One region of the Clostridium fermenticellae genome, then DNA from elsewhere that is predicted to be linked to it. Evidence: riboswitches for the same ligand, from Rfam matches in the RefSeq annotation. Region 1 holds a riboswitch; each other region holds the start of a gene.
The links. A riboswitch is a leader RNA that binds a small molecule or an ion and turns the genes downstream of it on or off. The one in region 1 is predicted to bind glycine.

Region 1 (6,702 bases):
AATTCTAGGTCTTAAAACCTTATCTATTGCTGGTATAATAGCCGTAGGGGTATTCTTTGTATCCTCAATCTCAAAAACAATTTCCTTATTCAGGAAAAAGATATTTTCAAATATTACAAAAAAATAGTAGTATTACTTTAAAAACATCGTTAAAGTTGACATAAGTTCTTTTACTTTATCATCATCTGAATTAGAATCAGAATGGGAAAAACAATTTTTTGCATAGTTTTCAAATATCAATCCACCAACCTTATTTACAGCTGCCCTGACAGCTGTAATTTGTATTAGAATATCCTTACAGCATGCCTCATTTTCAATCATTTTCTCTATTCCCTTTATCTGACCTTCTATTTTTCTCAGTCTGGTTTGAATATTCTTTTTATTTTCTTCCATTTAGCATATCACTCCTGATTTATATTAACTTTATATAAAGAAACAAAAGTTTAATTTTCATCTAATATAAATTTTTCTATAATTTCACCTACTCCTCCATTGTTATTATCATTTTTCGTAATATAATCAGCACTATTTTTGATTTTCTCTCTTGTATTTTTCATATACACTCCCAGTCCAGCTTCCATAATCATGCTTATATCATTTTCATCATTTCCAACTGCTATACACTGCTCCATCGGTATTTTATAAAAATTCGCCAGAATTTTTAAAGCATTTCCTTTAGATGTGCCTTTGGACAATAATTCTATATTATTAAATTCAGATTTTGTAACTTCTAAGCCTTGTACTTCATCTAATTTACTTCTAATATTATTTAAAAAACCTATATCATCATCCATAACTACTATCTTATTAAGATTATAGTTTCCAAGTTCTATGTACTCTTTAGCATCCCTTAAAAGGTGAATTTCAATTCCATATTTTTTATCAACACTTCTATTAAAATTATAAAAACTCTCTGCACTATATTTAAATTGTTCGCTGCATAATATACCATCATGATAGATATGGAAATACACATCTTTATTTTCTTTTCTAATCAAATTTATTGCCTCAATTGCTGACTGTTTAGGTACAAAATTCGATTGTATAATGTTTTTATTATCATCTAAAATTATGGCACCATTGCAGCAAATCATAGGTTGATTTTTAGATACACTTTCTTCATATACTCTAAGAGCAGCCGGTACTCTGCCAGATGCGACTACAAATTTGACTCCAAGCTTAGTTGCCCTATCTATCATTTTCATATTATAATCTGATATATGCTTTTTATCATTTAATAAAGTACCATCCATATCAACAGCTATCATTTTATATTTCATAATTTCCTCCCTTTACTTATAGCATAAATAATAATCCTCAAACATATTTTACTATATAGAGGTGATATATGTGAAAAATTTAATTTATTTTTTATTTACTGCATTAATTATATCTATTTTGACCACCGGATGCAATTATGATATTGAACGCAATCCATATATACATAAAAAGCCAAATAACTTTTACTACACAAACATATTATCTCAAAATATTCTATCTAATTCCTCATATAAATGCAGTATACTTAATGTTAATTTCTATAAAAGAAAAGATTTAGACAGTAAAAATACTGCTGTAATAGCAGCTTCTATTAAGACATTGAATAAAAATAACTTTATATCAAAACCCCAAAATTTTAATTTAAAACCTCTATATAAAATATTTTTTACATTCAATAACAGTAAAATGGTAATCAATGTATATAATCAGCAGTATATATCCATATACCCGTGGGATGGCAATTATTCAATGGATTATATTGATATGAAGGGCTTGCCAATTGCCCTTAATATATATAATTTATGTGAATACATATTTAACAATTACTCTTCTAATTAATTTTTAAAATACGCTTGAAAATACACATGTATGATGTTATACTGTGGATGTGATAATATAATATTGTTAAAGGATGACTATATAGTGAGATAGTTTATATACTGACCGAAGAAGCAATACCGAAATTCCACGATTTCAGTAGAAACTTTCAGGTAAATGTAACTATATATGACTTGACTCTGAAAATACTGTTTTATACAGAACCAAAGGTGTAAAATACTTTGATATTAAACTCTCAGGTAAAAAGACAGAGAATATGTGGTAAGATTAGTCTTATTTCATATTCTTTTTTTATTTCTTGTATTTATACTTAATATAATTTTAGTATTATTTAGATGGTACAAAACTATATTATCTGATATAATACAGATAATTTAACAAATCTGAGAAGGAATGATTTAAATGGCATTAGAAAAAATTAAAGGAAATACTTATTATATAAGCGCCTCAACCAATTCTGGTGTTTATGCTTTTAAAAATAAAAATTGTTTAATTATAGACACTGGTATAAATAATACAGATGCCAAAAAAATAGAAGATGCAATTTTAAAGAACAATCTTCATCCTAAATTCATAGTAAATACACACAACCATCTTGATCATTGTGGGGGCAATATTTATTTTCAAAAAAATTACCCTGGTTGTCTGGTATATACTTCATTAAAAGAAAAAATATTTATGGAGAATCCTGAATTTCAGGCATCTATATTATCATCTTCTACACCTATTAAAGGAATTGATAAATCAAATAAATCAATTAAAGTAGATTTTGTACTTGAATATGGAACAAATAAAATAGGGGATGAAAAGTTTGAAATAATCCCTTTAAGTGGACACTCTATAGAACAAATAGGTATTATAACTCCAGAAAAAGTTTGTTTTTTAGGTGACTCTATATTCAGCAGCGAAATTTTAAATAAATATTCTTTTCCATATCTGTATGATATAGAAAATAGTTTAAATTCACTAAATAGAATAAAAGAAATAGATGCAGATTATTTTATTATAAGTCATGCGGACAATATACTTGACAAACAACAGATTACAACCTTGGTGGATAAAAATATACAAAATATACAGAATTATATTGAACAGATACTAGAATTGCTAGATCAACCACTTACACGTGAAGATATATTGCAAAATATATCAATACTGAATGATTTATCCTTTAATTTTTATCAATACCATTTAAACTTTGGAGGAATATCCGCATTTTTACAGTACATGTATTCAGAATCTATGATTGATTATTCTATAGAAGATGGTAAACTATACTACTTTAAAAAACATTAGTAAAAGCTATAAATTTGGAGAAAAGACTTTATTATAAAAAAATTCTATGTACAAACTCCCAATTTGTACATAGAAATATAATTACAAAATATCACATGAATTTATTCAAATGCCTTTTCTCCTTAATTCATTTCATTACTTACTTCATTATTCATTTCACTATGTTTTCTACCATATCCAAAGTAAATTACAAAACCTATTGCAAGCCATATTATAAAAACTTCTTTAGTAAAAACAGGAAGTTGATAAACTAGAAATGCACAGAATGCAACTGATATTAATGGTGTAACAGGAACACCTGGACACTTAAATGGCCTTTCCATATCAGGATTCTTCTTTCTTAAAATTATAACTGATAAAGAAACTATGATAAATGCTGTCAGTGTACCTATATTAGCCATCTCTGCAAGTCTGCTTACTGGAAGTAAACCAGCTAATATCATTGTTATAATACCAATTAGTATAGTACTCTTTACCGGAGTTTTAAATTTAGGATGTACATCGGAAAATATTTCTGGAAGCAATCCATCTCTTGATAGTGAAAACAATATACGAGTAGCTCCAAATGTCATAACAAGTAAAACTGATGTTATACCACACAATGCTCCAACTGACACAAGAGCTGATCCCCAGCTTATACCTACCTGCTGTAATGCATATGAAACTGGTGCTGATGTATGTTTATAAGCAGAATAAGGTAAGATTCCTGTCAATACTGCTGTTACTATTATATAAAGCAGTGTACAAATTATAAGAGAAGCTACTATTCCTATAGGCAAATCTCTTTGTGGATTTTTAACTTCTTCAGCAGCTGTTGCAACAGCATCAAATCCTATGTATGCGAAGAATACAATTGCTGCTCCTTTAAATACTCCTCCTACACCATAAGGGAAGAATGGATGCCAATTAGCCACTTTAATGTGTCCAGCACCTATAACGATAAATAATATTACAACGGCTAATTTTACTAGAACAAGTATATTATTTAATTTAGAACTTTCGCTCATACCTTTTATTAGAAATAGTATAACGATTCCAAGAATAACTATGCATGGAAGATTTACTATTCCACCGTCTTGTCCAAATGGATTTGTTAAAGCCGGTGGTAGATTAATTCCAACTGCACTAAGCAAAGTAACAACATATCCAGACCATCCAACAGCAACGGTAGCAATTGTAACTGTATACTCTAGTATCAAATCCCAACCTATAATCCATGCCCATATTTCTCCTAAGCCTACATAACCATAAGTATAGGCACTTCCTGCTATTGGAATCATAGCTGCAAGTTCAGCATAGCATAATGCTGCAAATGTACATGTTATGCCAGATACTACAAAAGAAAGAATAAGTGCAGGTCCCGCATAATTTGCTGCAGCAACTCCAGTCAGAACAAATATTCCAGTACCTATAATTGCGCCAATGCCTAACATTGTAAGTTCAAATGGGCCAAGTACTTTTGCCAATGATTTTTTTGATGCCTCAGCTAATAAACTCTCAATAGGTTTAGTTCTAAAAATCGAGTTTGTTTTTGACATTAAATGCCACTCCTTTCAAAATTCATCGCTAATGTGATGTTAATATATTAAATTTTTAGAAAATAATAAAAAATTAAATAATTTTATGTACTTTTATAATAATAGCATACTTTTCTTTCATATCTTTAAAAGTTATATAATTATTTATTTTCAAAATTTTAAGTCAAATCATATATAATTATGAATAATATTAATCATGCATAATTATAATGTAACTTTTGATAATTAATTATCAAAAATTTATACTTTTATCAATGCATTCAAAGTAAATACATAAAAACTTTTTTGTATATTGATACAATATATATACATATTATCTAATATTAAAATAATAAATATTTTCTGAAATATCTTTTTTCAACTCAAAATAAAAAAAGGAAACGATTTTAATATAAAAACCATTTCCTTTTTAGTATTAATAGAATTTTATTTATTATTCATTACACTATTACGTCTGCCATATCCAAAATAAATTGCAAATCCAATTATAAGCCAAATTACAAAAACTTCTTTAGTGAAGGTAGGAAGTTGTGTGATTAAATATGCACAGAATGCTGTTGCTATAAGAGGAGTCACTGGTGAACCAGGGCATCTAAATGGTCTTTCCTGATCTGGTTCTCTCTTTCTAAGAACTATAACCGAAATTGATACTATACAAAATGCCGCAAGTGTACCTATATTAGTCATTTCAGCAAGTCTTGATATCTGTAAAAATCCAGAAAGAACTATAGTAACTATTCCAACTAGCAAAGTACTCTTAATAGGAGTTTGGAATTTAGGATGTACATCAGAAAATAATTGTGGAAGTAACCCATCTCTAGACAATGCAAATAATATACGTGTTCCTCCAAATGACATAACTACTAGTACCGACGTAATTCCACAAATAGCACCAACAGATACCAATGCAGATCCCCAATTTATTCCGACCCTTGCAAGCGCATATGCAACTGGAGCTGCATTATTATGGAATTGTTGATATGGAACCATTCCTGTCAATATTGCCGAAACTACAATATACAATATAGTACATACAATTAAAGATGCCACTATTCCTATAGGCAGATCCTTCTGAGGATTCTTAACTTCCTCTGCTGCAGTTGAAACCGCATCAAATCCTATATATGAGAAAAATACAATTGCTGCTCCCTTAAATACTCCTCCTACACCATAAGGGAAGAATGGATTCCAATTAGCTACTTTAACATGGCCTATACCTAAAACGATAAATAATATTACGACCGTCAACTTTATAATAACAAGAACATCATTCAGCTTGGCACTTTGGCTTACACCTCTAATAAGTATACACATTATAATAAACAAGATTATAACACTAGGTAAATTAACTATTCCTCCATTTTGTCCCGGTGGATTGCATAAAGCTACCGGTATAGTTATCCCAAATCCTTTAAATAATTGTACCATGTAGCCGGACCATCCAACAGCAACTGCAGCAACTGCAACTGTATACTCAAGTATCAAATCCCAACCTATAATCCATGCCCAAATTTCACCAAGGCCTACATATCCAAAAGTATATGCACTACCTGCGACAGGTATCATTGCAGCAAGTTCAGCATAACATAATGCCGCAAATGTACATGCCATACCTGCAAATACAAATGACAATATAAGTGCTGGTCCCGCATAATCTGCCGCAGCAACACCAGTTAAAACAAATATACCTGTACCTATAATTGCGCCAATGCCTAACATTGTAAGCTCAAATGCTCCAAGAGTTTTCTTTAATTCTTTACCTCCACTCTTAGTCTCTGCTATTGTTTCAGCTATAGACTTTGTCCTAAAAACAGAATTTTTTCCGCTCATTTACATTTCCCCCTTTATTAAAAGCAGTCTTTAATGAATTTTTCGACTATTATAATTATAGCATGATTTTTACATTATATTTTAATATTCAGTAAATTCCAAAAATTCTATAAATAGAATTTTATAGAATTTTAGTGATTTTTTTCTATCTTTTATATATTTATTGAAAATTCATATATATCATATACATTGAATCAAT
Region 2 (6,702 bases), 370 kb from region 1:
AAAACACTGGATAATTTTTTAAGTGATATACAAAAATCCGTTGATAAAGAACCTTTAGATGCACAATTAATAGTTAATGGAGATAATTTAAAGGTTGTTAAAGAGAAAAATGGTAGAAAGCTGCAAAAAGATAAACTTCAGAAAGATGTCTTAACTGCACTTGGTGAAAATATTGGTGTAAATACAAATATAAAAACATCAGTAAAATTATTGAATGCAAGGATAACAGCTAAAAAAATTTCATCTATAAATACTAAAATATCAGCTTATACTACAGACTATGGAAGTATATCTTCATATGAAAGGGCAAATAATATAGAACTTGCCACCAGTAGTATAAATGGGAAAATATTGCTTCCGGGTGATGAATTTAGTTTTAATAAAGTAGTTGGAGAAAGGACTGCTGAGCGTGGGTATATGTCAGCACCAGTTATAATTGGTAATCAAGTTGATTCAGGACTTGGTGGGGGGATATGTCAGGTATCTACAACCCTATATAATGCTGTTTTGAGGGCAAATATAAAATCTACACAACGATCACATCATACTATGCCGTCACATTATGTACCGGTCGGAATGGATGCTACAGTCGATTATGGAAATATTGATTATAAATTTAAAAATACTTTAAAATACCCAATATATATATTTGCAGATTCGTCTGGCGGAGCTATAACATTTGAAATATATTCTAATTCAGAGCTCAGCAATATTGTGACTGATATATCCTCAAAGGTGTATCAGAAGGTGGATGCAAAATTAGAATATCAAAATGATTCATCTTTGCCTGAAGGACAAACAGAAGTAATGCAGGCACCATCTACCGGATATAGAGTTAAGGTTATAAAGACTGTTACTAAAGATGGCAAGGTTATAAGCAGTGAATTGATTTCTGACGATTACTATGAACCAATAAATGGCATTGTAAAGCGGGGAACTCAGAAACAAGGAACTCAAAAACAAGAACCTCAAAGTCCAGAAACTAATAATCCTAATCAAGAGCCTGATGATTCAATTTCAACTGATTCAAAGGATTCAGAAACTACAGTAGAGACGAATGTGGATAATTCTACGGATCCAGAAAAACAGGACAACTAATATTTAAATTGCTGCATATAGGGTTCATAAATAAAAAGTTAATCCATCCCCCGGGAGATACTGTCAAAATCCGGTACTATAAATGCTTTTAGTAATTCTAAAGCCCGGTATTTTGAAAATCTAATAAAGATTGATAAACTCATAAACTCAAACATATCAATCTTTATATATTTTCTAAAATACCGGGCCAAGAATTACAATAAAAGTATTTAATGTACCTATATTTCGACAGTATCTCCCTCAGGTATAAATTAACTTTAAAATTATAAGCCCCATATTGCGGTAACTTTTTTTACACATGTTTTGCAATATTGATATAAAGTATGATATAATTAAGACGTTATGCGGATATGGCGGAATTGGCAGACGCGCTAGATTCAGGTTCTAGTGAGGGAAACTTCATGCAGGTTCAAGTCCTGTTATCCGCACCAGATCAATGTTTTGAAAGATATTACAAGATATTAAACATAAACTTTATATACATTAGACCTCAAGGAAAACTTTGGGTGTCTGGTGTATATTTTTTTTACAATAGAACTCCAAGAGGAGTGAAAAAATGAAAAGAAAAACTATTGAATTATTTGAAGGTCAAAAAACTTTAGACAAATGTTTTGATGAATTTATCTTAAATAGTTTGTAGTTTAGCTGGAAACTTGTTATATAGCCATATATAAAAGTTAAAGAAAGGACTAAAAAACTATGGATACAAAGATATTCTACTTTACCTGATAATGTTTCCAGTGTCTTCTGAAAGCTTAACTTATGCGCAGGCCTGGATTTCCAAAATACGTCACGTAAAAAATTTCTAGTAAGTCTAAGCTTGCGTTCATATTTTATGGATTTTAATGATGTCAGCAGCCGTCATAGTCGTCATACTTGCAAATCCTATATGTTATAAAATAAATTAAATAATGTACACAATAATAATTGATTATTAAGTGGTTTGATATTATAATAAATATACAGATATTTACTTAAATGTAAATTATATTAAGATTGATGAATTTAACTGTATATTAAAAATTGGGTAACATCGTAGGATTAGGAGGATTAAAATGAGGATCGCAAATAGAAAGAGATTCATGTTTTCTTGTATATTTTTCACCTTAATACTACTGTTGTTTGGTAAAAATCAAATGTTTTATAGTAGATACTCTGCTGTAAGAGGACAAGCTGTTGTAGAGGCTGCTAAGGGGAAAGATGGATTTTCTAAAGTCAAACAGAATAATAGTAGGTATACGATAATTTTAGATGCAGGTCATGGAGGTATAGACAAGGGTACAAGCTATGGAAATATGTATGAGAAGAATTTAACTCTAAAAATAGTTAAATATGAACAGGAATATCTACAAAATAAAGGATACAATGTTGTTTTAACAAGAGATAGTGATGTACTTGTACCATTAAAAGAGATAGGAAATAGGGTAAATGCAGCAAATGGGAATGTGTTTGTTTCAGTTCATGTCAATTCAATTAGTGATCCAAACTTCAATGGAATTACGACACTATATTATGATCCAAAAGGTTATCAGTCAGATGAGAGAACAAAACTTGCAAAAATACTTGAGAATGAATCTGTAAAATCAGATGATTGGTATAATAGGGGCATAAAAAAACAAAATATAGCAATATTAAGATATAGTAAAATACCGTGTGCTTTGGTTGAATGTGGTTTTATAACTAATAAAAGTGACAGAGATAAATTATCTAAGGATAATGTTCTTAGAAATTTAGCGGAAAATATTTGTGATGGAATAATAAAATATATAAATAATAGGGAATGATAAGTTAATTGCTCTAAATAATACTATTTGGTACTCCCTCTTTACTCTTTAAGCTTTATAGAGTAATATATTAAGAAGAGTTTTATGAGAATAAGTTATTTGTTAATTGTTAGATAAGGAGGATTTGATTTGAGTTTAAATATAGTATTGTTTCAACCGGAGATACCGCAAAATACTGGTAATATAGCAAGAACTTGCGTACTTACCGGCAGCAAACTTCATCTTATAAAACCACTGGGTTTTAGTCTGGATGAAAAACATTTAAGAAGAGCTGGTCTTGATTATTGGCCTTATTTGGATTTAAGTATATATGATTCCTATGAAGAGCTGAGAGAAAAATATAAGGGCTCAACATTTTATTTTTCAACAACACATGGCAAGAATTTTTATCACGAAGCTAAGTTTAAAGATGATGACTTCATTGTTTTTGGCAGAGAATCATGTGGATTACCAGATTACATAAGAGAAAGTGATCCTGAAAAATGTATTAGAGTGCCAATGATAAATACAACAACACGTTCGTTAAATTTATCAAATACAGTTGCTATAGTGGCATATGAAGCATTGAGGCAGATGAACTTTCCGGTTATGAAATAGGAGGGAAGTTGGTCTATGGAAAAAATAAAGATAATTACAGATAGTACTTCAGATTTACCAGTTGATATATTAAAAAGATATGATATAGAAGTCCTTCCACTGCTTGTTAATATTGATGGACATAATTATAGGGATGGAATAGATATAAATTTACCTGAACTTTTAGAAAAAATGGAACATAGTAAGGAATTCCCGACTACAGCTCAAGTTAACCCTCAGAGGTTTATCGAATGCTATAAGGAATATCTTGATAATGGATATAAAGTTTTGTCAATACATATATCATCGAATATGAGCGGCACATATCAATCGGCGTGTATAGCAAAAGAAATGCTTAAAAGTGATGACATAACTATAATAGATAGTTTAAATGTTACATCAGGGTTAGGGCTTTTAGTATTAAAGGCGGCAAAGCTTAAGGAAGATGGATTTGGAATTAAGGAGATAGAGAGTTCTATAATTGAAACAATACCACATGTAAGAAGTGTTTTGGCATTTGACACTTTAGAGAATCTTGTAAAGGGTGGTAGATTGTCTAGGACTGCTGGAATTATAGGTAATATACTGGATATTAAATTAATAATAGAAATAAAAGATGGTAAACTTGCTGTTATGGATAAAGTCAGGGGAAGCAGGAAGGCTGTAAGGTATATACTGGAATATCTAAGTAAAAGAGGTTCAAAAGAAAATGAAGATACAATACTTTTGAGCGTTAAAAGTAAAGATATTGTTGAAATACTTAGAGAAGAACTAAAACTTAGTATTAATGATTTTATAGAATGTGAAGTAGGGTGTGTAGTAGGAGTACATGCAGGACCTGGAGCATGTGGAGTATTTTTTGTAGAAAATTATTAATTATTATTCTAAAATGTATGGAAATATTTAAAAATTTATCATATAATATAACTGAGTGTGAATATTAAATACTTTGGATGAATTTTTCGGGAGATTAGGCATAGTCCTTTAATTTAAAAATATTTAGAAGATGACTGCTTAGCTATAGTTTTATAGTATTCTTAAATGAATAGCCGAAGGAATAAGTATTATTTCCTTAATAATATGAATCTCTCAGGCAAAAGTACCGAAAAAGGACATGACTCTGGAAAGCTTTAAGCACCGAAGGAGTAAATCTCTCAGGTAAAAAGGACAGAGGTAAAAGGAAAGGGATTTCTTTTACTTTTGTCCTTAATTTTATTTTAATATTCAACTTAAGACTATTAAGGAATAGGAGGAGGTATTATAGGAGAAGTTATAATTGTAACTAATAATCCATTAAGCAAAGACAAACTTCGGGCTAAACATGAAATACACTTTGTGGAAGGAGGTGTTATGAAAGTACTGGAGACAGCAAGAGATTATATACATTGTGGACATAATCTTTTAACCCATCCGCTTATGGGGAGTGTTAAACCAAATGAAACACCATATAAAACTATTGTATTGAGCAAGAACAGCAGGAAAAGTGTGGATTTTAAATCTTTACAATATATTGAAGACAGTATAAATACAACCCAAAAATTTACAAGAAATTACAATACTCCGCATTGGAATGACAAAATTTTAACAGATTTTTCACTAATAGACTACGATCTGATAAGAAACGCGTTTGAGTAGTCTTAGAGCTTAAAAAGTTATACTTTAATAAATAGGAGGAAGCATTATGGTGCATTTATATGATTGTATAATAATTGGAGGGGGACCAGCAGGACTTTCTGCAGCTATTTATGCATCTAGATCTAGAATGGATACTCTGCTTATAGAGAGAGCAAAGTACGGTGGTCAGGCAACTACCACAGATGAATTAGAAAATTATCCAGGATCTATTGAAAATTGTACTGGAACAAGTTTATCTCAGAGAATGAAAAAACAAGCTGAGGATTTTGGAACGATATTTGTGAAGGATGAAATAACTGAGGTTGACCTGGACAGTAAGATAAAAGTTTTAAAAGGTAAGGACAGTGAATACAGGGCAAAAACTATTATAATTGCAACTGGAGCAAATCCTAGGCTCTCAGGATTTAAGAATGAAAAAGAGTTAAGAGGACGCGGAATTTCATATTGTGCAACCTGTGATGCTGATTTTTTCACTGATCTGGATATAGCAGTAGTAGGAGGAGGAGATTCGGCTATTACTGAAGCTATTTATCTAACTAAATTTGCTGAACATGTTACCGTTATACACAGAAGAGATGAATTAAGAGCTGTCAAATCACTTCAGGAAAAAGCATTTGCAAATAAAAAAATAAGTTTTATATGGAATTCGACTGTAGAAGAAGCTGTAGGTGATGAAATACTTGAAGGGTTAATTATAAAAAATAAACTTACAGGTGAAAAAAGCAGACTTGATGTCAATGGATGCTTTGTATTCGTAGGATATACTCCTATTTCCGAATTATTTGAAAATAAGGTGTCTATGGATAAAGGGTATATTGTAACAGACGAGGATATGAAAACGAGTACACCGGGTGTGTTTGCAGCAGGTGATATAAGGAAGAAATCTTTAAGACAGGTTATAACTGCAGCGGCAGATGGTGCAATAGCGGCAACTACTGCTGAAAAGTATATATCAGAAAATGAATTTTAGATTAAGGAGGATGAATAATATGGTTGAATTAACAAAACAAAATTTTGATGATGAGGTTTTAAATTATACTGAGAAACCGGTATTTGTAGATTTTTGGGGTGACAAATGTGAGATTTGTAAAGAATTAATGCCTGGTGTGCATGGACTGGAAGAAAAATATGGAGACAAAATCAAATTTTCAAGTCTTAATATAAGTAAAGCTAGAAGACTTGCAATAGGACAAAAAGTATTAGGCCTGCCAACAATGATAATTTATAACAAAGGTGAAAAGGTTAACACAATTACTGCAGATAAAATAACATCATTAAAAGATGTTGAAGATTTTATTAAATCGTATTGTGAAACTATATAAAAAAGTTAGGAGGTGAACGTATTGCGTTTAGAGTTAGGAAAAATACACATTGATGATCTTAAATTTGGCAGTGAGACGAAAGTTGAAAATGGGATCTTATATGTAAATAAAGATGAGCTGTTAAATGAAATTAGTAATGACGATAGGATTGAAAGTATTGAATTAAATATTGTAAAACCTGGAGAAGAAACTAGAATAATACCTGTAAAAGATGTAATAGAGCCTAGAGTAAAAGTTGATGGTGAAGGTGGTATATTCCCCGGTTTTATAAGTAAAGTTGATACCGT
Region 3 (6,702 bases), 1.0 Mb from region 1:
TTCAGTACATACATTTTTAGCAAATGGTAATAATTTTAAACCGTCAGAAGTTAATCGTACACCAGAGTGTCGGCGTTCAAGAAGTGATACACACCATTCTTTTTCTAGATCATTAATCATACGGCTAATGCCAGACTGGGAATAATTCAGCATCTCTGCCGCTTTTGTAAAGCTGCCATATTCAACAGTCTTAATAAATGCCATATATTTTTGAATATTCATGTCCATACTATGTTTACCTCATATATATCTGATTTTATCATCTTTATCATGATAAACATTCATTTTTGTAATTTATAGGTTTATGATACACTATGCCTGTAGAGTTTTCAAGAGAAGGGAATGAAATAAACATGTTTTATGTAAGTGATATTTATACAACGCCGCCAAACAAGTTTGACACCCTACTGCAAAAGAAAACATATGAAGTATTACAAAGCTTACATATTCCGTTTGAACGTGTTGATACAGATAAAGCAATTACGATGGAGGATTGCGTTCAAATTGATAAGAAATTAGATATGAAGATGGTAAAAACTTTGTTTCTTTGCAACCGACAGCAAACAGTTTTTTATATGTTCATTACAACAGGTGATAAGAAGTTCAAATCAAAGGATTTCAGTAATGCATTAGGAGTAGCACGTGTTTCCTTTGCTCCTGCAGATTTAATGGAAAGGATGTTGGGAACTGAAATCGGTGCGGCAACTGTTTTCAGTGCCATACTTGATAACAATAGTACTGTACAAATTATTTTTGATAAAGATGTTGTTAACGAAGAATGGTATGGGTGCAGCGATGGTACAACTACTAGTTATATGAAAATCAAAACGGAACAAATTATTTACAATTTTTTGCCTTTTGTGAAGCATACGTTATCTGTTATTGAGATGTGATAAAGTAGTTTTTACCTGAAAACACCATAACATTAACTCTATTATAATTAAATAAAAAGGGGTGTTGATGAATGGTTTATACAACTGTAATACAGACTCCACTTGGAATGGTTAGAGCATCAGCAGAAAAGAATGCTCTTAAAGGATTGTGGTTTATTGGACAAAAGTATTATCCGAAGAATGTGGAGTTATGGATAAATAAGCCAGATTATAGAATTTTTAAAGAGACTGACAGATGGCTAAAAAACTATTTTTCCGGTAGAAAGAATTTATGCTTACCTAAGCTTGAACCTGAGGGAACAAAGTTTCAAAGAGATGTTTGGAATGTGCTTCTACAAATTCCGTATGGAAAAGTTATTACTTATGGAGAAATTGCAAAAAAAATAGCAGAGTTAAGGGCAATAGGTTCAATGTCAGCACAAGCAGTTGGTGGAGCTGTCGGACATAATCCTATATCAATTTTAATTCCATGTCATAGAGTTATCGGTTCTAATGGTAACTTAACTGGTTATGCTGGAGGAATCCAAAAAAAGAGGGCTCTTCTCATGCTTGAAAAGGCCCAAATTTATAATGCAACATCTCAGGAAAATAGTTTATAAATTATGTAGTATGGTTTTATGCTAAGTACTGTTTAGCATTTTCTTTAGAATTATTATTCTTTTTTTTAGATTTAAGTATTTTAAAAATTACAGCGAGAATTAAAAACCACACAGGTGTTACAAATAGAGCTACACGAGTTTCATTGTTGAGGGCAAGTGTAAATATAACAAAAGCAAAGAACGCTAAAATCATATAATTTATAATTGGATAAAACGGCATTTTGAATTTATTGTTTTTAGCAAGTTCTGGTTTGGTTTTACGGTATTTTATATGACAAATAACTATTATTGCCCAAATGAATATATAACAGAAGGTTGATATACTTGTGATAAGTACAAATACTCCTTCCGGCATAATGTAATTTAAAATAACTGCAATTAATATAATACAGGCAGAAAATATTGTTGCATTACATGGTATATGATTAGAAGTTAATTTTTTCATTGATTTAGGTGCATTATCTTCTTTAGCAAGTGAGAAAACCATACGGCTTGTACTAAATATGCCACTGTTACAAGCAGATGCGGCAGATGTTAATACAACAAAATTTACAATACTTGCAGCTGCAGCAATTCCAATTGCAGAAAATACTTGTACAAAAGGACTCTTGGCCGGATCGATCGAATTCCAAGGATATATTGCCATAATAACAGCAAGTGCTCCAACATAGAAAATTATAATTCTTATTGGAATATTATTTATAGCTCTTGGGATAACGTGTTCCGGATTTTCAGTCTCACCAGCAGTTAGACCAACTAATTCAATACCAGTAAAGGCAAATACAACCATTTGAAAAGATAGAATGAAACCATTCAGACCATTTGGAAACCATCCACCATGTCTCCAGAGATTAGAAAAGCTTGATGCTCCAGCGTTTGTTGAAAAACCTTTAATGATCATAAAAGTACCACCTATAATTAAAGCTAGTATTGCTATTACTTTAATTAGTGCAAACCAGAATTCCATTTCCCCAAATAGTTTTACAGCAGTAAGATTCATAATTAGTAAAATTACAAGAACTACAAGGCTTGGAAGCCATCTTGATATATTTGGAAACCAGTATTGTACATAGAGCCCTGATGCAGTTACATCAGCCATAGCAAGTGAAATCCAGCAGAACCAATATGTCCATCCAGTTATGAAAGCAGTACTTTCACCAAGATAATCGTAGACGAATTCCACGAAAGAATGGTAATTTGAATTTGAAAGCAGCAGTTCACCAAGTGCACGCATGACAAAAAATAGCATTATTCCTGTTATTGAGTATGCCAATAGAATAGATGGACCTGCTAGATGAATTGATCTGCCAGAACCGAGAAACAATCCGGTACCAATGGCACCACCTATTGCAAGCAATTGAACGTGTCGATTTTTTAAACCTCTTGATAAATTTTGATTTTCCTCCATATGTATTCCGCCTTTCTTATTTTGTATAAGTTTTTATTATTGGAGATACAAATGGGAATAGATAAGATACATACAAATGAAGTAATTTTTAAGTATTACTTTTATAAGATAAGTTATCTTTCCCTTGTCCTTTTACCTGAGAGTTTCGTCATATATAGACTTGCTCCTTCGGTTCTCTTTGTAGAGTCTCTCCAAGGGTTCATCCAATAGCGGTCATCTCTAATAAATAGGTACCTGAAAGATTTACTTCTTCGGTGAATGACTTTTCGTCATAACTCTCCCACTATCTTCATCTGAACGAATAAATTTCACCCTTATATCGTAATATATATCAGGAGAAATTGCAATATTTTTTTAGTTTCTGACAAAAATCATTATAAAAAGGATGCTTTTATTATGCAAGTCTTAAAGATGGATTTAGTTACAATTATGAAACCATATTTAAAAGAACTTATGGGAAAAAACAATGATGCTGTTCACCTTGTTATTAATGTACCTACATTTGACAGCATCTTCCTTAGATATAAATGATCTGTTTAGATTTTTATGAATGCAAGCTTAGATTTACTAGAAATTTTTTACGTGGCCAATTTTGGGAATCGCGGCCGGAGGATAAGTTAAACTTTCATTTATAGATCCTATTACTCTGTCACACCTTTTAACATTTTATAGAGAAGCTTATAAAGTGTCTTTATTTCTTCTAAATCAAGTTTAACACACTGACCGATTTGAGATGGAATCTTGACTGCTGTTTCCTTAAGTTTGTTACCTTCTTCAGTCAACGTAACTATTAAATTTCTTTCATCATCTTTTGATCTTACACGTGTAATATATCCTTTCGATTCTAACTTTTTCAAAACCGGTGTTAGTGTACCAGAATCTAGATACAGGTATTCTCCGAGTTCTTTAACATTTAATTCTATCTTTTCCCATATTACCATCATGGTAATATACTGAGTATATGTTAAATCTATTTTTTCAAGAAAAGGCTTGTATTTTTTAACAACCTCTTTTGCACATGCATAAAGTGGAAAACACAATTGATTTTCTAATTTTAAGATATCATATTTATTTTTCATGTTTTATACTCCTTTATGAATAATTATATCGTACACAATTAAATTTATCACTTTTCTTATAATTCTTCAATAAAATATTACAGAACAGCTCATTGATGATATTAAGAAAATTATATAGCCTTTTTAAAGGAGTGATGAAATGAAAAAAGGTGTATGACCATTGACACACCAAAAGAGAAATGATAATATAATTCTACTGATAATATATGTATATAAACAACATACATCCAATTATATTATACTACTTTCTAAAAGCGATGTCAATGCTTTTTTTATGGTAATGTTATTGAATTATTCATTACAAGGAAAGGATGGGATTAATTGAATAACTTTGAATGGAAGTTGGAAAATGAATGGCTGCAGGAAGTACTCAAAGAAGTTCGAAAACAGTTTAATGAAAAACATGATTTTAAAGAAAAATTTAGAAAAGATTCTATTGAAACACAAAAGCAGCTTTGGGAGGATATAGGCTCTTTGTCCATAACTAATGGATTGGATCAGGTTGTAGATTTTATGGAATACATCACAACATTGAAAATGCAAAAAAGAAGACATGAATTTGTCAGAAAACTTGAAGAAAAATATGAAAAAATGCTTTTATCCCCATACTTTGGGAGGATGGATTTTCTAGAAAGAGGAAATGATAAAGCTCAAAAATGTTATATTGGAAACTTCAATCTTATCAATGACAACTTTGATTTTCTAGTATATGATTGGAGAGCTCCAATTTCCAGCATGTACTATGATTACGAAATTGGAAAAGCTAATTATATATGCCCTGAAGGAAGCATTTATGGTGAAATCACTTTAAAAAGACAGTATAAAATCAATAATGGTAAAATTGAATATATGTTTGACAGCAATCTAAATATTGATGATGAAATACTTCAGGATATCTTGAGTAAAAGTACTGATAGTAAAATGAAGAACATAGTAACAACTATTCAAAGAGAGCAAAATAAAGTAATTCGTAATGAGGATTATAAAAATTTGATTGTTCAGGGCCCTGCGGGAAGTGGGAAAACTTCTATTGCTCTTCACAGGATTGCATACATCTTATATAAGCATAGAGATAAAATAGCATCACAAAATATAATAATATTTTCTCCAAATGAAATTTTTAATGAGTACATTTCCGATGTACTTCCTCAGCTTGGAGAAGACAATATGTGTCAAACTACATTTAAAGAATATATGCAAAAAGCCTTAGAATCTGATTTTAAAAAGGAAAGTTACAGTGAAATGATGGAAAATATTCTTGCAGCTAATAAAGACCCAATGTATCAAAGAAGAATAGTAAGTATAAAATATAAATCTTCCATACAATTTATAGATATATTAAAAAAATATGTAGACTATGCCGAAAAAAAAGATAGAAGCTTTAAAGATATTATTTTAAGAGGCAGATTAATAATTTCCTCTAAGGATTTGCAGGAACTGTTTCTTAAAGATTATATACAGTTTCCACTAAAAAGGAGACTTCATAAGATAAGGGAAAGAATATTATTTCTTATGGAACCTTATGAAAAAGATTGGGTTAACGAAGTAACCAGTAAATTTATGGAATCTGATCCTTATCTGGATAAAACAGAAGTTAGAAATCGCAGTATAGCTATTGTAAAAAATGAAATGAAGGATATATATTCTGAAATCAATAGAATGACAGAGTTTGATTTAATAGATATTTATAAAAAGCTTTTTATGAAATTGGAGTCTTTTTCTGCAAATTTTAATACCGGGTACAGCGAGAAGGAAATTGATGAAATAAAAAGCTATACTTTGGACAATTTGAAGGCTGAAAAGCTTAATTATGAAGATCAACCTCCTCTTCTATATCTCAAAGGTGTACTAGAAGGAATTCCTAAAACCTCAGAAATCAAATATGTTATTATTGATGAAGCGCAAGATTATACACCATTGCAGTATGAAATCTTTTATCAGCTTTTTAAGCATGCTAATATAACTATACTGGGTGATCTTGATCAATCCATCAATCCATTTATGAATGTAGGGGATTATAACAACATCTCTCATATATTTCCGAAAGATAATACCTTTATAATAAATTTAACCAAAAGTTACAGATCAACAATGGAAATTACTAAGTTCTCAAGAAGGCTGCTTGGCAAGGATATTACTTACGGATGTGTAGAGAGAAGTGGAGCTGAACCTTTAATTCTTGGCTTTTCAGATGAAAAATCTATAAAAGAAAAACTTCTTGAGGATGTAAAAAAATATAAGGAGAAAGGTTATAAATCCATTGGTATTATAACAAGGACTGTAAAGGAAGCAGATGAAGTATACAATTTTTTAAAAGAAAGGGTTCATGTTAGAGCCATATTGAAGGATGATGATGAATATGTAAGTGATACATTGGTAATTCCAGCATACCTTGCTAAAGGATTAGAATTTGATGTAGTGCTTATATATAATGCAGGAAATGAAAATTATTGCTGCGAGGAAGAAAGGCTGCTGCTATATACTGCCTGCACTAGAGCTCTTCATATTTTGTGCATATATTATTCAGGGAACTGCACTCCATTATTGATAAGTGCTAAATCTCTGATATAATGTAAATTTTATTTACAATAATTTAATAAGAAGATATATTGATTAAAAAAATTTTTTGAGGTACAATATCCTTTGTAACAAAGTTCTTATACGAAATGTTCCTATACAAAATATTTTTGATTTTATACAAGGAGAATTAGAATGGTCAAGTT

Region 2: another riboswitch for glycine. It lies ahead of D4Z93_RS12160 (GrdX family protein); the one in region 1 lies ahead of D4Z93_RS10590 (MBL fold metallo-hydrolase).
Region 3: another riboswitch for glycine. It lies ahead of D4Z93_RS02425 (amino acid permease); the one in region 1 lies ahead of D4Z93_RS10590 (MBL fold metallo-hydrolase).

The regions. Positions count from the first base shown of each region.
Region 1 is NZ_CP032416.1:2,268,935-2,275,636, forward strand. Features, by position in the region: gene D4Z93_RS10570 (threonine/serine exporter family protein) at 1-127, shown strand, start outside; gene D4Z93_RS10575 (metal-sensitive transcriptional regulator) at 133-393, opposite strand; gene D4Z93_RS10580 (Cof-type HAD-IIB family hydrolase) at 444-1,280, opposite strand; gene D4Z93_RS10585 (DUF4883 family protein) at 1,351-1,839, shown strand; glycine riboswitch at 1,913-2,013, shown strand; gene D4Z93_RS10590 (MBL fold metallo-hydrolase) at 2,242-3,135, shown strand; gene bcaP (branched-chain amino acid transporter BcaP) at 3,258-4,673, opposite strand; gene bcaP (branched-chain amino acid transporter BcaP) at 5,100-6,503, opposite strand.
Region 2 is NZ_CP032416.1:2,640,582-2,647,283, reverse strand. Features, by position in the region: gene D4Z93_RS12185 (VanW family protein) at 1-1,098, shown strand, start outside; tRNA gene D4Z93_RS12180 (tRNA-Leu) at 1,443-1,529, shown strand; gene D4Z93_RS12175 (N-acetylmuramoyl-L-alanine amidase family protein) at 2,154-2,882, shown strand; gene D4Z93_RS12170 (tRNA (cytidine(34)-2'-O)-methyltransferase) at 3,012-3,479, shown strand; gene D4Z93_RS12165 (DegV family protein) at 3,495-4,334, shown strand; glycine riboswitch at 4,412-4,573, shown strand; glycine riboswitch at 4,574-4,639, shown strand; gene D4Z93_RS12160 (GrdX family protein) at 4,716-5,093, shown strand; gene trxB (thioredoxin-disulfide reductase) at 5,140-6,063, shown strand; gene D4Z93_RS12150 (thioredoxin family protein) at 6,083-6,415, shown strand; gene D4Z93_RS12145 (glycine/sarcosine/betaine reductase component B subunit) at 6,437-6,702, shown strand, end outside.
Region 3 is NZ_CP032416.1:482,252-488,953, forward strand. Features, by position in the region: gene D4Z93_RS02410 (LysR family transcriptional regulator) at 1-228, opposite strand, end outside; gene D4Z93_RS02415 (prolyl-tRNA synthetase associated domain-containing protein) at 315-893, shown strand; gene D4Z93_RS02420 (methylated-DNA--[protein]-cysteine S-methyltransferase) at 965-1,492, shown strand; gene D4Z93_RS02425 (amino acid permease) at 1,509-2,900, opposite strand; glycine riboswitch at 3,015-3,105, opposite strand; gene D4Z93_RS13585 (hypothetical protein) at 3,297-3,431, shown strand; gene D4Z93_RS02430 (MarR family winged helix-turn-helix transcriptional regulator) at 3,542-3,979, opposite strand; gene helD (RNA polymerase recycling motor HelD) at 4,301-6,550, shown strand; gene D4Z93_RS02440 (ABC transporter ATP-binding protein) at 6,692-6,702, shown strand, end outside.